Regions from separate parts of the Oceanobacillus aidingensis genome, predicted to be linked through region 1. Evidence: riboswitches for the same ligand, from Rfam matches in the RefSeq annotation. Region 1 holds a riboswitch; each other region holds the start of a gene.
What was found. A riboswitch is a leader RNA that binds a small molecule or an ion and turns the genes downstream of it on or off. The one in region 1 is predicted to bind S-adenosylmethionine.
Positions count from the first base shown of each region.

Region 2: another riboswitch for S-adenosylmethionine. It lies ahead of ACFO3P_RS13590 (methionine ABC transporter ATP-binding protein); the one in region 1 lies ahead of ACFO3P_RS03065 (homocysteine S-methyltransferase family protein).
Region 3: another riboswitch for S-adenosylmethionine. It lies ahead of ACFO3P_RS11535 (methionine ABC transporter ATP-binding protein); the one in region 1 lies ahead of ACFO3P_RS03065 (homocysteine S-methyltransferase family protein).
Region 4: another riboswitch for S-adenosylmethionine. It lies ahead of metK (methionine adenosyltransferase); the one in region 1 lies ahead of ACFO3P_RS03065 (homocysteine S-methyltransferase family protein).

Region 1 covers NZ_JBHSFT010000002.1:104,204-107,334, forward strand. Annotated here, with positions in the region: gene ACFO3P_RS03055 (YitT family protein) at 1-16, shown strand, start outside; gene ACFO3P_RS03060 (hypothetical protein) at 295-597, opposite strand; SAM riboswitch class I at 992-1,092, shown strand; gene ACFO3P_RS03065 (homocysteine S-methyltransferase family protein) at 1,210-2,262, shown strand; gene ACFO3P_RS03070 (cyclase family protein) at 2,289-3,038, shown strand; gene ACFO3P_RS03075 (5-methyltetrahydropteroyltriglutamate--homocysteine S-methyltransferase) at 3,074-3,131, shown strand, end outside.
Region 2 covers NZ_JBHSFT010000020.1:88,890-92,020, reverse strand. Annotated here, with positions in the region: gene gcvH (glycine cleavage system protein GcvH) at 1-166, shown strand, start outside; gene ACFO3P_RS13600 (toprim domain-containing protein) at 381-746, shown strand; gene ACFO3P_RS13595 (thioredoxin family protein) at 891-1,211, shown strand; SAM riboswitch class I at 1,352-1,451, shown strand; gene ACFO3P_RS13590 (methionine ABC transporter ATP-binding protein) at 1,580-2,602, shown strand; gene ACFO3P_RS13585 (methionine ABC transporter permease) at 2,595-3,131, shown strand, end outside.
Region 3 covers NZ_JBHSFT010000016.1:66,247-69,377, forward strand. Annotated here, with positions in the region: gene ACFO3P_RS11530 (pyridoxal phosphate-dependent aminotransferase) at 1-1,136, shown strand, start outside; SAM riboswitch class I at 1,198-1,295, shown strand; gene ACFO3P_RS11535 (methionine ABC transporter ATP-binding protein) at 1,438-2,457, shown strand; gene ACFO3P_RS11540 (methionine ABC transporter permease) at 2,453-3,121, shown strand.
Region 4 covers NZ_JBHSFT010000037.1:6,426-9,556, forward strand. Annotated here, with positions in the region: gene ACFO3P_RS14725 (gamma carbonic anhydrase) at 1-299, shown strand, start outside; gene metK (methionine adenosyltransferase) at 354-1,553, opposite strand; SAM riboswitch class I at 1,722-1,827, opposite strand; gene pckA (phosphoenolpyruvate carboxykinase (ATP)) at 2,011-3,131, shown strand, end outside.

The DNA of each region.
Region 1 (3,131 bases):
CGGTAATTTTAAATAAAGCATCGACTTCTCTTAAATCAAAAAAGGCAGCCAATGAATCCATTTCATTGGCTGCCTTTTGATTAGTATAGGGTGAAAAAGCTTATTGTACGAAGGGGTACACGATAGCTTATGATTTTGCTCTGAATATATCCGCAACTGCATGAAATACCTCAACACCTTGATAAGTGAAAACGGACAATGCAGTCAGTGAAAAGAACCCAATAACAATTAATCTGAAAATCATCATAGTTTTTGCCTCCTCTTTTAATTTTTAATTTTTTTATTAAAAGAGGCTTAAACCACGAAATTGGATTGATAGAAAACAGGTGTCAGCAGCTGTTTCGTACGGTTGACCCGCACAATCGTAGTGAATAAACAGAGACTGCCTAATAAGAATAAGGTAATGACTAAACCTGGACTTGCTATAAATGATTTATCTTGCTGGTCATTTCCGCCAACGCCTAAATCAGGTGACGATTGGGAATCAATCAGTATTTCATGATCGGTGAGAACGTAGCTGTGATGTACACCTGGGAATAATTGTGTCATTGGCAAAAGGATAATCATTAAAGCAATCATCAAATATCTATTCAACATCTACGCCCCCTTCCGTATGATAAATATATTTTTTGATTCGATTTCTTAAAGCGAAAGAATTAATTATACCAATAATGAAGAATAAATTCAATATAATGTCTACATGTTTTAGAATTAATTTGTATTATATGCTTATTTTTCGGGTGTGTCTATACTTTTTGAACATTTTATGAATTTTTCTCCATGAAATTAACATTCCTTTTTTTTACGGAATTTAAACATCTGCTTAGAGATATAAAGCCGTGCGTGTTTGGAACTTCTCTCTATGATATGAGATATTTACAAGATTCATTCAAACCGATTCAAAAACCGCTGAAATATTTTTAAAATTTCTTATTGACATGGAATTCAAATAGATATATAGTTATCTACAACAAATAAATAGCAATACATTTTCTTATCCAGAGAGGTGGAGGGACTGGCCCTTCGAAGCCTCGGCAACAGACTTATAAAAGAACTGTGCCAATTCCAGTAGCGTTAGCTAGCAGATAAGAAGAGACATTGATATCGTACTCAAAACCTCTTCTTTCTGAAAGAAGAGGTTTTTTCGTGTCTATATCGACTTATCCGCAGCGAACCAAATAATTAAAAGCTTACAGGAGGAATGGAACGATGGCGAAAAGAAGTTTGGAAGAGCGATTAAAGCAAGGAACAGTTATTGTAGGGGAAGGATATTTATTTGAATTGGAGCGCAGAGGGTATTTGCAGGCGGGCTCCTTTGTACCCGAAGTAGCGCTGGATAACCCGGAAACGCTAAAGGCAGTTTATCGTGATTACATGAAAGCAGGTTCCGATGTAGTGCTTGCCTTTACATACAACGCACACCGAGAAAAAATGCGCATTATCGGTAAAGAGGACTTATTAGAGCCTCTAAATAGAAATGCTATTAAATTAGCGAAGGAAGTAGCAAAGGAACATCCGACAGAGGAAGCTCTGGTTGCAGGAAATATATCGAACACCAATATTTTTAATCCGGAAGATCAGGAATCCAAGGATAAAGTCAGAGCGATGTTTAATGAAATGGTTTCATGGTGTAAGGATGAGGATGTTGACTATATTAACGGAGAAACTTTTTATTATCATGAAGAAGCATTGATTGCTTTAGAGGAAATTAAAAAATATGATTTACCGGCAGTTATTACCTTGGGATTAATGGGTGAAAACATTTTACGTGATGGTTACACAGTGGAAGAGTCATGTAAGATTTTAGAGGATAACGGCGCCTTGGTTGTTGGGATGAACTGTTTCCGGGGGCCGGACACGATGCAGCCGTATTTAGAAAAGATTCGTGACAAAGTAGACGGGTATGTTGGAGCACTGCCGATTCCATACCGGACAACAGAAGAGAATCCAACCTTCTTTAACTTGCCGGATGGAGGGTGCAGCTGTCATTTACCAACGGAAACAACCTTCCCGACTTCTCTGGATCCGCTATATCATAACCGCTATGAGCTGGCAGAATGGGCGAAACAAGCACATAGCATCGGCGTGAATTATATCGGTTTATGCTGTGGAGCTTCACCGGCAATGCTGCGTGCGGTTGCGGAAGCTGTCGGCATCGAAACAATTAATTCAATTTATTCTCCAGATATGCATAAACACTTTTTATTTGGTGAAGATGAAACATTGCAGGATCATATCACAGATTACAAAACAAAAGCGTAAAACAATATATTGGGAGGCGGCTTATCATGACAGTTACCAAAGAAAATGAAATCTTACACGCGTTAGAAACACTAAAATCAAAAACATGGGTAGATTTAACACATACATTCGGTCCTAATTCGCCGCATTTTGCCGCATTTAAAGATGCCGAGTTTGAAACATTATATACGCATGATGACGGGTTTTTCGCACAGCAGTTCAGTGTTTCCGGACAATATGGCACACATATTGATGCACCTATTCATTTTGTTCGTGATCAGCGCTATTTAGAGGAGCTGGATTTAAAAGAAGTTGTCCTCCCAATCGTTGTGATTGATAAATCAGAAGCAGCCGGAGAAAACCATGATTATATTTTAACGGTGGAGGACATTTTAGCTTTTGAAGAGGTGCATGGAAAGGTTGAAGCGGGTACATTTGTCGCGTTACGGACAGATTGGAGCAAGCGCTGGCCGGATAAAGGTGCATTTGAGAATAAGGATGAGAATGGAGACAGTCATTTACCCGGATGGGGGCTCGATGCTCTGAAGTTCTTATTTGAAGAAAGACAGATTAAAGCAGTGGGTCATGAAACGTTTGACACGGATGCGGCTGTGGATGCCAGAAAAAATGGTTCATTGATCGGCGAGTATTATGTATTAGAGCAGGATACTTTTCAAGTAGAGCTGCTGACGAATCTGGATCAATTGCCGGCAAAAGGAGCTGTGATTTTCAATATTAGTCCCAAGCCTGAAAAAGCAAGCGGTTTTCCAGTTCGATCGTTTGCCATTTTGCCATAATAAATACTATCTACCAAAAAGGGAGAAGGAATAACATGACAAAAACAGCAGTGAAAGCACCATTTCGTGCAGACCATGTCGGAAGTTTATTGC
Region 2 (3,131 bases), on a different contig from region 1:
CAGCGGAAAAGTGGTAGAAGTAAATGAAGAACTGGAAGACAGCCCAGAGCTTGTGAATGAATCACCGCATGAAAAAGCATGGATGATTGTTATTGAACTTGAGAATGAAGCAGATTTAGAGGAATTATTAGATTCGAAAGCATACCAGGAATTTATCGAAGGATAATAAAATTACATTACACCTATTTTAGAGAAAGAGAAAATACAGGCGCTGCTCCTGAATTTTCAAAAAAGGCTCTAAAAATAGGTGAAAAAGAGCTGACTTTTCCACATTCGTGTATAGTTAGCTCTTTTCTTTTCATATAATATAGAAAAAGCATAGGATAGGATTAGGTTAAAAAAGATGTTTACCTAATCACTTCGATAAGGAGTGCAAAACGATGATGGAAGATGATTACAACAAAGTCATAATCGTTGAAGGGTTATCTGATAAAAAGCATCTAGAAAAAATTCTTGACGACAATACCATCACCATTGTTTGTACAAATGGAACCATCGGTGTAGAAAAATTTGAAGAGCTGTTGGAATATTATCATTTGGACGATACAGATGTATTTATTCTGGTGGACGAGGATGATTCGGGAATGAAACTCCGAAAACAGCTAGCCAGGGAACTGCCGCACGCAGAGCATATTTATGTAAGCAGTGAATTTCGTGAGGTTGCCGCCACCCCAAAAAGAATGTTGGCAAGTATTCTGGCAGGAAAACGCATTGGAATCAATCTCAATTACCTTGCAAAATGGTAACGTAAAACGTTAAAATAAGAATGGATTCTATTCGCCGAGGAAATAAATAAGGAAAGATGCGAAGTCGTTTTATACGCAATCAGTGTAATCCTTTCACTCAGCATATATTATTTTATGGGAAGAAAAAGATTGAGGGGAATGAACTTGAAACAGTTTAGTGGAGAAGAAAAGAATCATCAACGATTCATACTATATATTTATACACCATTTTGCGGGACATGTACGGTAGCCCGCGCTATGCTTGAAAAAATAGAAAGACTGCATAAAACTGATATATTTACGGAGATGAACGCGTCCATGCACCCTGATTTTATGCAGTCTCATCAAGTCGAAAGCGTGCCATGTCTTGCATTTATGGAAAACGGTAAAATGATTGAGAAAGTGTACACGTTTCAATCGACAGCAAATATTTATCAGTATTTGATGAAATACAAACCGGAATTATTCACAGCAATAAACAACTAAGTTTTTTCTGTACAAGAGGACGGTTCAATATACGAGAAGCAGCAGATTCCACAGAAACCTGAGTGAATGGCTAGGGATTGTGATTGACAAGGCACAAATGGCATGCTACTATAATGGCACTTCATTTAAAAATAGGCAAACTCTTATCAAGAGCGGTGGAGGGACTGGCCCATTGAAACCGCGGCAACCTTCAATCATTGAAAAGGTGCCAATTCCTGCAGGAAACTGTAAAGATAAGGGAGCAATGGACGATATTGTGTATAATAAAGCGTCTTTCTGTTCTCTTGCAGAAAGACGCTTTTTCAATGAAGAGAAAAGTAAATCGTACACAATAAAATAGGTTTGTACACATATAGGAGTGAAATAAAGTGATATCCATTGAAGGATTGAAGAAAATATTCTCTTTAGAAAAAAAAGATATTGTCGCTGTTGATAATTTAAATCTTAACGTAGCAGATGGAGATATCTATGGCGTCATCGGATACAGCGGGGCAGGGAAAAGTACTTTTGTCCGCTTGATTAACAGGCTGGAAGAACCGACGACAGGTACGATAAAAATCGGTGATCAGGTTATTACCTCCTTATCGAAAAAGGATTTGCGTATCGCCAGGCAGGATATTGGAATGATATTCCAGCATTTTAATCTGCTCTGGTCCCGGACAGTCGCTGAAAATATAGAATTTCCGCTTGAGATTTCCGGTGTGGAGAAAAGCGACCGGAAAAAGCGGGTGCTGGAATTGATTGAATTAGTAGGCTTGGCAGGAAAGGAAAATGCCTATCCGGCACAGTTAAGCGGCGGACAAAAGCAGCGGGTCGGAATTGCAAGAGCATTGGCGAATTCACCGAAAGTCCTGCTTTGTGATGAAGCGACCTCCGCACTTGATCCGGAAACAACGAATCAAATCCTGCGTTTATTGCAGGATATTAATGAAAAGCTGGGTCTAACCATTATTTTGATTACCCATGAAATGCATGTTATCCGCAAAATTTGTAATCGGGTTGCTGTGATGGAACAAGGGAAAGTGGTAGAAGAAGGAACGGTTCTCGATGTATTTACCAGACCAAAGCAGCCGGTAACGCAGAAGTTTGTTGAACAGCTGACTGGTCCGGATGAGGAAGAGGAAGACATGACAGAGTTGAAGGAAAGATATCAAGAGGGCGCGTTATTACGGATTCAGTTTTTAGGAGAAAGTGCAAATCAGACCGTAATCAGCCAGCTTGTGAAGAATTTTGATATCCATGTTAATATTTTGCAGGGGAAAATCACCCAGACACAGGTCGGGAGCTATGGGACATTGATTGTTCAGCTGATTGGAAATCAGCTGAAAGAGGCAATGCAGTACCTGGAGGAACAGGATGTTATTGAATTGGAGGTAATTCAGCATGCTTGAGGAATTATTTCCAAACGTTACGATAGAAGATTTAGTAGAAGCTTCTCAAGAAACACTTTACATGACCATTATAGCTTTAGTCGGCACAGCCATTATTGGCTTACTTTTAGGGCTGCTGTTATTTTTAACGTCGAAAGGGAACTTTTGGGAAAATCGATTGATTAATTTTGTTGTTGCAACATTTGTCAATGTATTTCGTGCCGTTCCGTTTATTATATTAATCCTGCTGTTATTTCCTTTCACCGATTTTGTAGTAGGGACATTGCGCGGTCCTAATGCTGCACTGCCGGCTTTAATCCTCGGATCTGCACCTTTCTATGCAAGATTAGTGGAGATTGCATTGAAAGAAGTAGACAAAGGAGTTGTAGAAGCTGCAAAAGCAATGGGAGCTAAAGCAAGTACGATTATTTTTAAGGTGCTGCTTCCGGAGTCCAAGCCTGCACTTGTATCGGGGCTGACGGTTACAGCGATTGCTTTAATCGGTTATACTGCGATGGCAGGTGCGATTGGAGCAGGAGGACTAGGGAAC
Region 3 (3,131 bases), on a different contig from region 1:
CTCAATTTTTTGCATCCCTTGCCGGCAAAGTCGCTGCAGCCCTGGAAGAAGGAAGAGATATTATCAATCTCGGACAAGGCAACCCGGATCAGCCGACACCGCCGCATATTATCCGTACACTTCAGGAAAGCGCCGAAAATCCGGCTGCCCATAAATATTCCCCTTTCCGCGGTACCGATGAATTAAAAGGGGCTGCAGCACAGTTTTATAAAAGAGAATATAATGTCGATTTAGATCCTGCTTCAGAAATTGCTATTTTGTTCGGAAGTAAAATTGGCTTGGCAGAACTCCCTTTAGCTGTTATGGATGAAGGCGAATTAATGCTCTTGCCAGACCCTGGATATCCAGATTATTTGTCCAGTGTTTCATTAGCAGACGTTACTTATGACACGTTTCCATTATTAGAGGAAAACAATTTTTTACCAGATTATGCTGCCCTGACGCCGGAACAAAAGAAACTTGCCAAGCTATTATATCTCAACTATCCAAACAACCCGACCGGAGGTGTCGCAACGAAAGAATTTTTTGAAGATACCGTTGCGTTAGCGAAGGAAAATGATATCGGTGTTGTTCATGATTTCGCTTATGGAGCCATCGGTTTCGACGGCTATCAGCCAATAAGCTTCCTACAGACAAAAGGAGCGAAAGATGTCGGCGTTGAGCTGTACACCCTTTCCAAAACCTATAATATGGCCGGCTGGCGAGTCGGTTTTGCTGCTGGCAACAAAGATATGATCGAAGCGATTAATATTCTGCAGGACCATTTATTTGTCAGTCTTTTCCCAGCTATTCAAAAGGCAGCTGCGGAAGCATTATTAGGGGACCAAAGCTGTGTCACCTCGCTTGTGGAACGCTATGAACAGCGCAGAGATGTTCTCATAGAAGAATGCAGACGTATCGGCTGGGAAGTCACTGCACCGAAAGGCTCTTTCTTTGCCTGGCTCCCTGTACCAGCGGCATTTACAAGTGAAACATTTGCTGATTATTTATTACAAGAGGCGGATGTAGCCGTTGCAGCCGGGAATGGTTTCGGAAAGAATGGAGAAGGTTATATACGCGTCGGATTACTCGTAGAAGAGAATCGTATTCGCGAAGCTATTCGACGTATTGAGAAACTGCAGCTGTTTCAAAAATAAATATTGACGAAACTTGTAAAATAAGATACTTTTAAAGAATACAATTCAATTACTACCACACCTCTTATCCAGAGCAGCTGAGGGACTGGCCCGTTGAAGCTCGGCAACCTTAAAAAAAGGTGCTAATTCCAGCAAGACACCCGTCTTGAAAGATGAGAGCAGAAAATAAGATTACATTTTCGAGCCTCTCTTACCCTAGAGAGGCTCTTTTTTAGAAATTGTATCGATTCTGACAAGACAGCTGCAAACAATATTACCTATCAACTGCAGCATAATGATAGAAAGGCAGGAAAAACAGCAGATGATCAAATTAGAGAATGTCACAAAAGTTTTCCCCTCCAAAAAAGGAAAGGATGTTACTGCACTGGACGATGTGACGATTTCTGTCAATAAAGGAGAAATCCATGGCGTAATCGGCTACAGCGGTGCAGGAAAAAGTACATTAATTCGCTGTGTCAATTTACTGGAGTCTCCTTCGAAAGGAAAGGTTTGGATTGATGGAACCGACTTAACGAAGCTGTCAAAAGAAAAGCTCCGGCAAACAAGACAAAAGGTCGGCATGATTTTTCAGCATTTTAATTTATTAAGGACTGCCAGTGTCTATGATAACATTGCGATTCCATTAAAATTACTCGGCGTACCGAAGGCAGAGGTTAAGGAAAGAGTCATGAAATACTTAGATATTGTCGATTTATCTGAGAAAAAAGATGCTTATCCTTCCCAGCTTTCCGGCGGTCAAAAGCAGCGTGTCGCTATTGCCAGGGCGCTGTCACAGGAGCCACAGGTCCTCCTGAGCGATGAGGCAACCAGCGCACTCGACCCAGAAACGACAAATTCCATTCTCGAACTATTATTAAAAATTAATGCAGAGCTTGGGATCACAATACTATTAATCACGCACGAAATGAACGTTATCCAAAAAATATGCGATTATGTCTATGTTATTGAAAATGGAAACCTCATTGAACAAGGTTCGACGATAGAACTATTTACAAAACCTAAACAGCCGACGACTAAAAAGTTCTTAAATACCATTTCACAACGAAAATTATCGGATCGTTTAATTGATGAATTGAATTTAGAAGGCAAAGTAATTCGTTTAACCTTCCTTGGTGAAAATACAGGTCAGCCGCTGTTGTCTAAGGTAACACAGCAATTTTATGTAGAGCCGAATATTCTGACTGCCAATATTATCGAATTAAAAAATGGCATTGTCGGCAACCTTGTCGTTCATTTGATTGGCAGTGAGCATCAAGTAGAACATTCTCTCTCCTTCTTAAAAGAACAAGGCGTAGAAGTAGAAGAATTGGGGGTGAATTAACATGCAGGCATTTATTGATCAATGGGGTTCAGAGTTTTATGATGCCATAATAGAAACTCTTCAAATGGTTTTAATCTCTTTGTTTTTCGCTGTTATTATCGGCGTTATTTTAGCTATTCTATTAGTTTTGACACGTCCGGGACAACCCTTGCAAAATAAGTTTGTTTATCAGTCTTTAAACCTGCTGATTAACGTCATCCGGTCCATTCCATTTATTATTCTTTTATTCTTTATGCTTCCTTTCACCAAATTGATTGTAGGTGTAACCATTGGTGTAAAAGGAGTTATTGTGCCGCTCGTTGTCAATGCAGCTCCTTATATCGCCAGACTGATTGAATCCTCCCTGTTAGAGGTCAACCAAGGTGTTATCGAAGCATATCGAGCGATGGGAGTAAAGACACATCAAATTATTTGGAATGTGATGCTGCGTGAAGCGAGACCAGCCATTGTTCTTGCATTAACCATCGCAACAATCAGCCTTATCGGGGCAACTGCTATGGCCGGATTAGTCGGCGCTGGAGGCCTGGGTGACTTAGCTTACCGATTTGGACACTTGCGTTATGAAACAGACGTCATGTACGTTACGGTTATTATGCTCGTTATTATCGTTCAAGGTCTTCAGTCTCTTGGAAACCGACTCGCCGAACGATTGAAAAAAGATTAATTGGAGGAAA
Region 4 (3,131 bases), on a different contig from region 1:
TCACTGTTGGACACCAAGTCACCTTGCATTCAGCAATTATACGCCATCATGCGCTGATTGGCATGGGGTCCATTATTTTAGATGGCGTAGAGATCGGGGAGCATGCTTTTGTCGGCGCAGGAAGTCTGGTGCCGCCGGGCAAAAAAATACCGCCCCGCACATTAGCTATGGGTAGGCCGGCTAAAGTGGTTCGTGAATTAACCGATAAAGACTATCAAGAAATGGACCGCATCCGTAAATCCTATGTGGAAAAAGGACAATATTATTTAAAAGAAACAAACATGGGCGGAAATGAGTAAAACCATCCTATTCCAAAGAAAAACGTCAGGCATCTTCAAACACCTGACGTTTTTTTATTTTGCAGTCAACGCTTTTAATTCTTCGACTTTATCTGTTTTTTCCCATGGGAATGTAATATCTGTACGTCCGAAATGGCCGTAAGCAGCTGTGTTTTTAAAGATTGGCCTTCTTAAATCAAGCATGCGGATAATACCTGCCGGACGCAAATCAAAAAGCTCCCGGACTGCTTCCACTAATCTCTCTTCACTGACTTCCCCTGTACCGAACGTATTGATTGAGATAGAAACGGGCTGTGCAACGCCAATCGCATAAGCCAGCTGAACCTCACAAGAATCAGCAAGACCTGCAGCAACAATATTTTTAGCAACATAACGGGCCGCGTATGCAGCAGAACGATCCACTTTCGTTGCATCTTTACCGCTAAAAGCGCCGCCGCCATGTCTGGCATAGCCTCCATAAGTGTCTACAATAATCTTTCTTCCGGTCAAGCCGACATCGCCTTGCGGACCGCCTAAAACAAAGCGCCCGGTCGGGTTAATATAGTACTTTGTTTTTTCATCCAGTAATTCACCGGGTACAACAGCTTCGACAACATGTTTAATAATATCCGCTTCGATTTGTTCATTCGTAATATCCGGATGATGCTGCGCGGAAATGACAACCGTATCTACACGCAGCGGCTGGTTATCTTCACCGTATTCAACGGTTACCTGTGTTTTCCCGTCTGGACGCAGATAGCCGATAATCTCTTCCTTCCGGACATCTGCTAATCTTTTGGATAAACGGTGTGCTAAAGAAATTGGTAAAGGCATCAGCTCTTCAGTTTCATTACATGCATAACCAAACATTAATCCCTGGTCACCGGCACCAATTGCCTCGATTTCTTCTTCGCTTTCTTGTCCTTGTCTTGCTTCCAGCGCAACATCCACACCGCCGGCAATATCAGGAGACTGCTCATCAATAGCAGTCAATACAGCACATGTTTCTGAATCAAAACCATATTTTGCCCGTGTATAGCCAATTCCTTGTACTGTTTCACGTACAATTGCAGGAATATCTACATATGTACTTGTAGAAATCTCTCCGGCAACTAAAACAATTCCAGTTGTAACCGTAGTTTCACAAGCTACTCTGGCATTCGGATCCTTCGAGAGAATCTCATCCAGAATAGCGTCTGAAATTTGGTCAGACATCTTATCCGGATGCCCTTCAGTAACTGACTCAGAAGTAAATAAACGACGATTTGCAGCCATAAGGCTAACTCCCCTTCTCCAATAATGTTACGGAACTCTATTTCAATATAAATTTATCATTCCACCCAATGTGGTTTCATTTTTTAGAGGATATTTAAAAAGTCTCCTAAAAACAAAAAAACCTCTCCTTCAAAATATATGAGGAAAGGAAAACTTATTGGCCTTTCGCTCTTATTGTTCAAGGAATGATCCTTGCATCAGGTTAGCACCTTTCACTTCAAGTGAGGTTGCTGGGCTTCATCGGGACTGTCCCTCCACCATCTCCAAATAAGAGTATCCGTTCAATATTTAGATTAACGAAACAAGCCTCTCCTGTCAACCTTATTATCATTTGTGACAGAAAAAATAATTTTTTATAAATTAGTATGGACTATTATATTTAATGTGTTATACTAATAAACATATTTCAAGATAAAATCAATTCTAAACCATTAATTAAGGAGTGAATAATTGCTTTATGAAAATATTGCGGAGAAGTATACTGGAGGAGCTCACTTTAACTAATATTTACAGCAACTATTCTGTTGGCCAGCTTATTGAAAAAATTATTCATCGTGATGAAGCAAAATTAACATCTACTGGCGCGGTCCGTGCCACCACTGGAAAATACACGGGACGTTCTCCAAAAGATAAATTTATTGTAAAAGATGCTTTGTCAGCGGATAAGGTAGACTGGGGAAATGTTAATCAGCCTATTGAAGAGGAAGTCTTTAATCAGCTGCTGGGCAAAGTGATTGCCTATCTAGATAACCAAGAGGAAATTTTTCACCTGCAAGCTTATGCGGGTGCGGATGAAAAATACAAACTGCCTATTCAGGTAATCAATGAATACGCTTGGCATAATTTATTCGCAAGACAATTATTTATTCCTGTTGAAAAAGACATGGAGCAATTACATGAAGCTGATTTTACAGTAATCTCCGCTCCCGGTTTTAAAGCAGACCCGGAAGTTGACGGTACAAACTCCGAGGCTTTTGTTCTCATTTCCTTTGAACAGCGCATTGTGCTTATCGGCGGAACAGAATATGCTGGAGAGATAAAAAAATCTATCTTCTCTGTAGCTAATTTCCTGCTCCCTGAGCAAAATGTTCTGTCCATGCATTGCTCCTCTAACGTTGGAGATGAAGGCGATGTTGCTTTATTTTTCGGGTTATCCGGAACTGGAAAGACCACACTTTCAGCTGACATTGACAGAAGATTAATCGGTGATGATGAGCATGGCTGGAGTGACGAGGGTGTCTTTAATATTGAAGGCGGCTGCTATGCAAAATGCATTAATTTATCCGCAGAAAAAGAACCGCAAATCTTTGATGCGATCCGCTACGGATCTGTTCTGGAAAATGTCGCCTTGGATGAAGATACACGCGTCCCGGATTATGATGATACTTCGTTAACAGAAAATACACGGGCAGCTTATCCATTAGAAAATATTGATAACAGCTTAGAGCCAAGTGTGGCTGGACATCCAAATACAATTATTTTCCTGACCGCAGATGCTTCCGGTACTTTGCCGCCAATCAGTAAATTGACAAAAGAGCAGGCAATGTATCATTTCTTAAGCGGATACACGAGCAAACT